2 linked regions of the Sphingosinicella sp. BN140058 genome follow. The protein of the gene in region 2 interacts with the protein of the main gene of each other region in a pairwise test. Links are inferred from orthologs where the notes say so. Each region holds a gene or a part of one and is shown on either strand. Other genes may lie near its edges.

Region 1 (3,276 bases), 2.0 Mb from region 2 along the record:
CATGATGCGATCAAATCGGTCGCCACGCCGGTGATCGAAGTCCATCTTTCCAACCCCCACGCCCGCGAAAGCTTCCGCCACCGGAGCTTCGTCGCAAAGGCGGCGCGGGGAACCATCGCGGGCTTCGGCGCGCTCAGTTATCAGCTTGCTCTGGACGCGGCGGCCGGTCTCTGACAAGGCGCGCCAAAATACCGCAAGAAGCGGAACTGCTGGGGAAAAAGAGGGTCCAATGACCGACGAGAACGGCTCCCGCGGGAGCATGCGGATTGACGCAGATCTGGTGCGTCTCCTTGCCGAATTGCTGAACAAGAACGATCTGACCGAGATCGAGGTCGAAGATGACGAGCGTCGCATCGTCGTCAAGCGGCAGATCACTTATGCCGCCCCGGCGTCGGTCCACGTCGCCGCGCCCGCTCCGGCCGCCGGCGCCCCTGCCGCACCGGCTCCGAGCCTTGCAGCCGACACGCCTCCCGCCGCCCACCCCGGCGCGGTAAAATCGCCGATGGTCGGAACCGTCTATCTGGCCGGCGAACCGGGCGCCAAGCCGTTCGTCAGCCCCGGCCAGAGCGTCAAGGAAGGCGACACTCTGCTCATCGTCGAAGCGATGAAGGTGATGAACCCGATTACCGCGCCACGTTCGGGGACCGTGACTCAGGTCTTCGTTCAGGACGCCCAGCCGGTCGAATATGACCAGCCGCTGGTGATCATCGAGTGATCGGCGCCGCGCCGGACCGTGCCCGGATATCCAGGGCGGAGAAAGTCCGGACGCACGCCGCTTGTATCGCCACCAGCCCCGGCATCGCGCCGGGCCGATGAGAGCTGACATGAAGATTCAAAAGGTCCTGATCGCCAATCGCGGCGAGATCGCACTCCGTATCCACCGCGCCTGCCACGAGATGGGCATCAAGACGGTGGCCGTGCACTCCACCGCAGATGCGGACGCGATGCACGTCCGCCTCGCCGATGAGGCGATCTGCATCGGACCGCCGGCGGCCGCGGATTCCTATCTGAATATCCCGAACATCATCTCGGCGGCCGAGCTCAGCCATGCCGATGCGATCCATCCCGGCTACGGCTTCCTGTCGGAAAATGCCCGGTTCGCCGAAATCGTCGAGAGCCATGGCATTCTCTGGATCGGGCCGAAGCCCGAGCATATCCGGGTGATGGGCGACAAGATCGAGGCGAAGCGCACCGCCGCCAAGCTCGGCCTGCCGCTGGTTCCGGGCTCCGACGGCCCGATCGAGACGATCGAGGAAGGCCGCCGCATCGCCGGCGAGATCGGCTATCCGGTGATCGTCAAGGCGGCCTCCGGCGGCGGCGGCCGCGGCATGAAGGTGGTCGAGTCGGAGGATCAGCTCGAAGCGTTGATCGTCCAGGCCGGATCCGAAGCCAAGGCGGCGTTCGGCGATGCCACCGTCTACATCGAGAAATATCTTGGCGACCCGCGCCACATCGAATTTCAGGTGTTCGGAGACGGCCGAGGCAATGCCGTCCACCTCGGCGAGCGCGACTGCTCGCTGCAGCGCCGTCACCAGAAGGTGCTAGAGGAAGCGCCTTCCCCCGTGATCACGCCTGAGCAGCGCGCCCGGATGGGCGGCATCGTTGCCAAGGCGATGGCGGAGATGGGCTATCGCGGCGCCGGCACGATCGAATTCCTCTACGAGAATGAGGAATTCTACTTCATCGAGATGAACACGCGCCTGCAGGTCGAGCATCCGGTGACCGAGATGATCACCGGCCTCGATCTCGTCCGCGAGCAGATCCGGATTGCCGCCGGCGAGGATCTTTCCTGCACCCAGGAGCAGCTCACCTTCCGCGGGCATGCGATCGAATGCCGGATCAACGCCGAGGATCCGCGGACATTCGCCCCCTCCCCGGGCACGGTGAAGGCCTATGTCGCCCCCGGGGGCATGCACGTGCGGATCGATAGCGGCCTCTATGGCGGCTACAAGGTGCCGCCTTATTACGACAGCATGATCGCCAAGCTGATCGTCTACGGCACCACCCGCGAACGCTGCATCATGCGCCTCAAGCGCGCGCTCGAGGAATATGTGATCGAGGGCATGAAGACCACGATCCCGCTTCATCAGAAGCTGGTCGAGGATCCTGAATTCCTCGCCGGCGACTACACCATCAAATGGCTGGAGCAGTGGCTGGCGCGCGACGAGGCGGACTCCTGATTGGAACCTGGCGGTGGTCTCCGGATCACCGCCAGGCGGACGATCCGTCTTCCCGTATTTCCTTCCGCCAGAACGGCGCGCGGCGGCCCAGCGCCGCGATCGCGAACGCGCAGCCATCGAGCGCAGCCTGCGGATCGTCCGCACAGGTGGCGGCAAAGGCGATCCTTTCCCCGGGCACCAACACGCCGTGGCGATGGATGAGGATGATCCCGGTCAGGCCGAACCTCGCCTCCGCTTCGGACGCGATCGCCGCGAGCACGTTCCTGGCGAGCGCAGGATAATGATCGATCAGCAATTCCTGCACCGCGGGATCGGTGCGCGCCGCGATGATCGCGCTGGCCAATCCGACTGCGCCGAGCTCCTCGAGCCGCTGAAGCTGGCGGCCCGGATCGAAGTCGGCGGCCTGGACGCGGGCGTCGATCACAGCGCCCCCGGCGACGGAAACAGCGCCACTTCGCGCGCGCCGAAGATATTGCCCTCTGGCGCTACCGGCTCCGCTTCGACAGCAGCGAACACGCCCGCCCGATCGGCGAAGGCGGCATCATAAGGGTCGCCGCGGTCGGCGAGCCAGGTGATCAGATCGGCAACCGTGACGACGTGGCCGGGCGGATCGACGCGCTCGCCGTCGCGGCCGAAGGCATCGCGAAAGGCACCGAAATAGAGCAGGTCTATCGCCACGCTCAATCCATATGCTTTAGGCCGGTGCGCAGATAATCCCAGCCGGTGACCAGTGTGAGCGCCGCGGCCGCCCAGAGAAAGACGAGCGCGCCGAGGTGGACCAGCGGCCATTGCGGCAGAGCTCCGGCCAGGATCAGGCCGCCGAGGGAGACGAGCTGGAACGTCGTCTTCCACTTGGCGAGCTGGCTCACCGGGATCGACACCTGCAAGCCGGCGAGGAACTCGCGCAGACCCGAGACGATGATTTCCCGAAGCAGGATGATCAGCGCCGGGATGATGTGGAAACCATGGATGATCGGCTCGCCGCTCGATGCCCGCGAGGAGACCAGCATCACGATCACGGCGGCGACCATGATCTTGTCGGCGATCGGATCCAGAAAGACGCCGAGCCGCGACACGGTGCCCTGCGCCCGGGCGA
Region 2 (3,112 bases):
CGCCGTCCCGCGCCACGAGCGGGAAGACATGGCCGGGCGTGACGATATGGTCCGGACCCTTCGAGGCATCGATCGCAACCGAGATGGTTCGCGCGCGATCGGCCGCGGAGATTCCGGTGGTCACGCCTTCCTTGGCCTCGATGGAGGTGGTGAAGGCGGTTTCGTGGCGGGTGCCGTTGTGACGGCTCATCAGGCCGAGGCCGAGCTGATCCACCCGGGACTTGGCCAGAGCGAGGCAGATCAGGCCGCGCCCATGCTTGGCCATGAAGTTGATCGCGTCGGGTGTGGCCATCTGCGCGGGAATGACGAGATCGCCCTCATTCTCCCGGTCCTCGTCGTCGACGAGGATGAACATTCGGCCGTTGCGGGCTTCGTCGATCAATTCCTCGGGGGAGGAGAGAAAACCCCGTTCCATCAGCGCCTCAGTTCCATCATGCGCCCGATGTAGCGAGCGAGGATATCGATTTCGATGTTGACCGGCCGGCCGGGCGCAAGATCGCGCAGCGTGGTCTGCTCGGCGGTATGCGGGATGATGTTGATCGCGAAACGGACACCATCGCTGATCGGTTCGACTTCGTTCACGGTCAGCGACACGCCATCGAGGGCGATCGAGCCCTTGGCCGCGATATAGTGCTCGATTTCGGCGGGGGCCACGATGGTCACCCGGGTGGAATCGCCAACCACCGCAGCGCCTTCGACGCGGCCGATACCGTCGACGTGGCCGGTGACGATATGGCCGCCAAGCTCATCGCCGACGCGCAGCGAGCGCTCGAGGTTGAGACGTGCCCCTTCCTGCCAGAGGCCGCCGGCGGTGCGGGAGAGCGTTTCGGCGGACAGATCGACCGCGAACCAATCCTCCCCCTTGTCGACCACGGTAAGACAGACGCCCGAGCAGGCGATGGAGGCGCCGAGATCGACTGTGGCAAGGTCATAGCCGCAGGCGATGACGAGGCGAAGGTCGCCACGCTGCTCGGCCGAGCGGACCTGTCCGACGTCGGTGATGATTCCGGTGAACATGCGGTTCCGATCACTGTCGTGCGCCGCGCTTGCGATGTGCGCCCGATGGAGGCGCAGGCCGGAAGGGGAGCACAGAAGGTTAGAGTCTGTCGCGCTCGTAGACTTCCAGCCGGTCGATTCCAAGCATCCGCGAATCGGCGAGCCGCCAACGGCGATGGGCTTCGGCGATGCTGGTGAGGCCGATATAGCCGAGCGACTGCTTGCCCTCCCCGATCAGGATCGGCGCCCGATAGAGGAGCATGCGGTCGACGAGATCGGCCTTCAGAAAGGCCGAGGCGGCACCGGAGCCGCCCTCGACAAACAGATCGTTGACGTCCTTGAGCGCATGGATCTCCTCGGGGCTGCCGAGCCGGTGCCATTCCGGGACCCCGTCGCCGCGAGTCAGCAGCGCGCGGCGTGGGGACCAGGGTTCCAGCCCGGGGAGCCGGACGTCAAGCTTCGGCCGGTCCGAGTCATAGGTGCCTCGGCCGACCAGGATCATGTCGGCACGCGCGCGCTCGCCATGAACGTGTGCCCGCGAATCCTCGCCGGTGATCCAGCGGCTCTCGCCCGAGGGCAGGGCGATCTTGCCGTCGAGCGACATGGCGAGCTTCAGGGTGACATACGGACGGCCAAGCCGGATGCGGGCGAGAAACCCTGCGAGCGAGCGCTCGGCTTCGGCGGCACGGGGGCCCGATGTCACGGCGATGCCGGCCTCCGCAAGTCGGGCAAGGCCCGCCCCATTGGTGCGGGGATCGGGGTCCCCGATCGCGACCACCACCCGCGCGACCCCGGCCTGGATGAGGAGATCGGCGCAGGCGGGCCCGCGAGGACTGGAGTGTGCGCACGGCTCGAGCGTCACATAGGCGACCGCGCCGCGCGCCTCTGCTCCGGCGTCGGCGATCGCCATGGCTTCGCCATGCGGACGGCCACCCGGCTGGGTCCAGCCGCGGCCGACGATCCGATCATCCTTGACGAGAACGCATCCCACCGACGGGTTCGGCGCGGTACGGCCGCGGCCCCGCTCGCCGAGCGCGAGAGCAGCGCCCATCCAGCGCAGGTCGTCAGTCAAATGCCGAGCTTTTCCATTTTCTGCTCGAGCCGCTTGAACTGCTGCTGCCGCTCCTTGATCGCGGCCTCGCGCCTTGCCTGATCTCTTTTCTGATCGGCGATGATCTCCGCGTCCGTGCGCTCGGCGCTCCAGCTCTCCGCGTAGATGATCTTGGGCCCCGGACGAATATTGGTGTCGCCATCGATGATGAACAGGATGATGATCGCGGTCGGCATGATGATCGCGGTTGCCAGCGCCCCCCATTGCACGGCGCTGCGCTGCTGCGCAAAGGCGCGGATGTCGGCGATCAACGCGCGTGGGGACGAAGGTTTCGGATAATAGCCCATGAGCGGAAGATAGGCCTTCGCCGCGCCTGCCGCCAGTCCCTCCTCCCGCCACGGGACACGGGAGGAGGGCGGCCTTCTGGATTATTCGGGAAGAATCCAGCGGATAGCGTTGGAGACGGTGTCGCCGACCGGGTTGCCGGCGGTGTCGCGTGCCGGCGTGAAGCGCGCCCGCTTCTGCATGATGCTGCATGTCTTGGCGTCGAGCGCCGAGGATCCGCTCGATGCGGTGACGGTGCAGCTCGCAACCTTGCCGTCCGCGCCCACGGCAAGGCGGAAGCGCGTCGTGCCCTGTTCTTCCGCACGGATGGCTGCCGCCGGATAATCGGAATCGGTCACGTAGCTCGCAAGGTTCGCCTTCGCCCGCGCGGGTTCGACCGTCTTGGGCAGCGGCGGCGGCGGCGGCATGGCGGCGCCCTGCGGCAAATCGGGAAGCGAGACGCCGGCGGTCGGGGTCAAGTCGACGTCCCGGATGTGAGTCGGCTCGGCGACCGGCGCGTCGAAGATCGGCGGGAGGTCGATCTCGGGCGTGGGCGCGGTTATGGGAGGCGTGGTCCTCGGCTCCACGACCTTTTCGGTTGGCGGCGGCGGGTTCTCGGGTGGGATCGCCTCTGGCGCGACGCGGATGATCTTGGTCCGATCCGGCTTGATCCTGATCACGTCCATCTTCGACAAAGCGACGGCGGTGAGGGCGGTCGCGTGCAACAGAATCACCACGGTC

What was found.
Region 1: the proteins of ribD (region 2) and accC interact in binary tests that used the Escherichia coli proteins (3 or more experiments, as listed by UniProt). The link is inferred for Sphingosinicella sp. BN140058 from one-to-one orthologs.

Annotation. Positions count from the first base shown.
Region 1 is NZ_CP035501.1:4,430,558-4,433,833, reverse strand. What follows is about bases 44-3,002. They hold accC (acetyl-CoA carboxylase biotin carboxylase subunit), read left to right. Parts: upstream 44-824; coding sequence 825-2,180; downstream 2,181-3,002. Other genes in these bases: pgsA (CDP-diacylglycerol--glycerol-3-phosphate 3-phosphatidyltransferase), read right to left, coding at 2,861-3,002; ETR14_RS19950 (MoaD/ThiS family protein), read right to left, coding at 2,601-2,858; ETR14_RS19955 (molybdenum cofactor biosynthesis protein MoaE), read right to left, coding at 2,206-2,604; accB (acetyl-CoA carboxylase biotin carboxyl carrier protein), read left to right, coding at 230-715; aroQ (type II 3-dehydroquinate dehydratase), read left to right, coding at 44-174. Outside these bases: more of aroQ, read left to right, coding at 1-43; more of pgsA, read right to left, coding at 3,003-3,276. UniProt on the Escherichia coli protein: This protein is a component of the acetyl coenzyme A carboxylase complex; first, biotin carboxylase catalyzes the carboxylation of the carrier protein and then the transcarboxylase transfers the carboxyl group to form malonyl-CoA.
Region 2 is NZ_CP035501.1:2,410,142-2,413,253, reverse strand. The notes cover bases 73-2,867. They hold ribD (bifunctional diaminohydroxyphosphoribosylaminopyrimidine deaminase/5-amino-6-(5-phosphoribosylamino)uracil reductase RibD), read right to left. Parts: upstream 2,048-2,867; coding sequence 1,097-2,047; downstream 73-1,096. Other genes in these bases: ETR14_RS10910 (energy transducer TonB), read right to left, coding at 2,476-2,867; ETR14_RS10915 (hypothetical protein), read right to left, coding at 2,065-2,394; ETR14_RS10925 (riboflavin synthase), read right to left, coding at 415-1,017; ribB (3,4-dihydroxy-2-butanone-4-phosphate synthase), read right to left, coding at 73-415. In the rest of the region: more of ribB, read right to left, coding at 1-72; more of ETR14_RS10910, read right to left, coding at 2,868-3,112. UniProt on the Escherichia coli protein: Converts 2,5-diamino-6-(ribosylamino)-4(3h)-pyrimidinone 5'-phosphate into 5-amino-6-(ribosylamino)-2,4(1h,3h)-pyrimidinedione 5'-phosphate.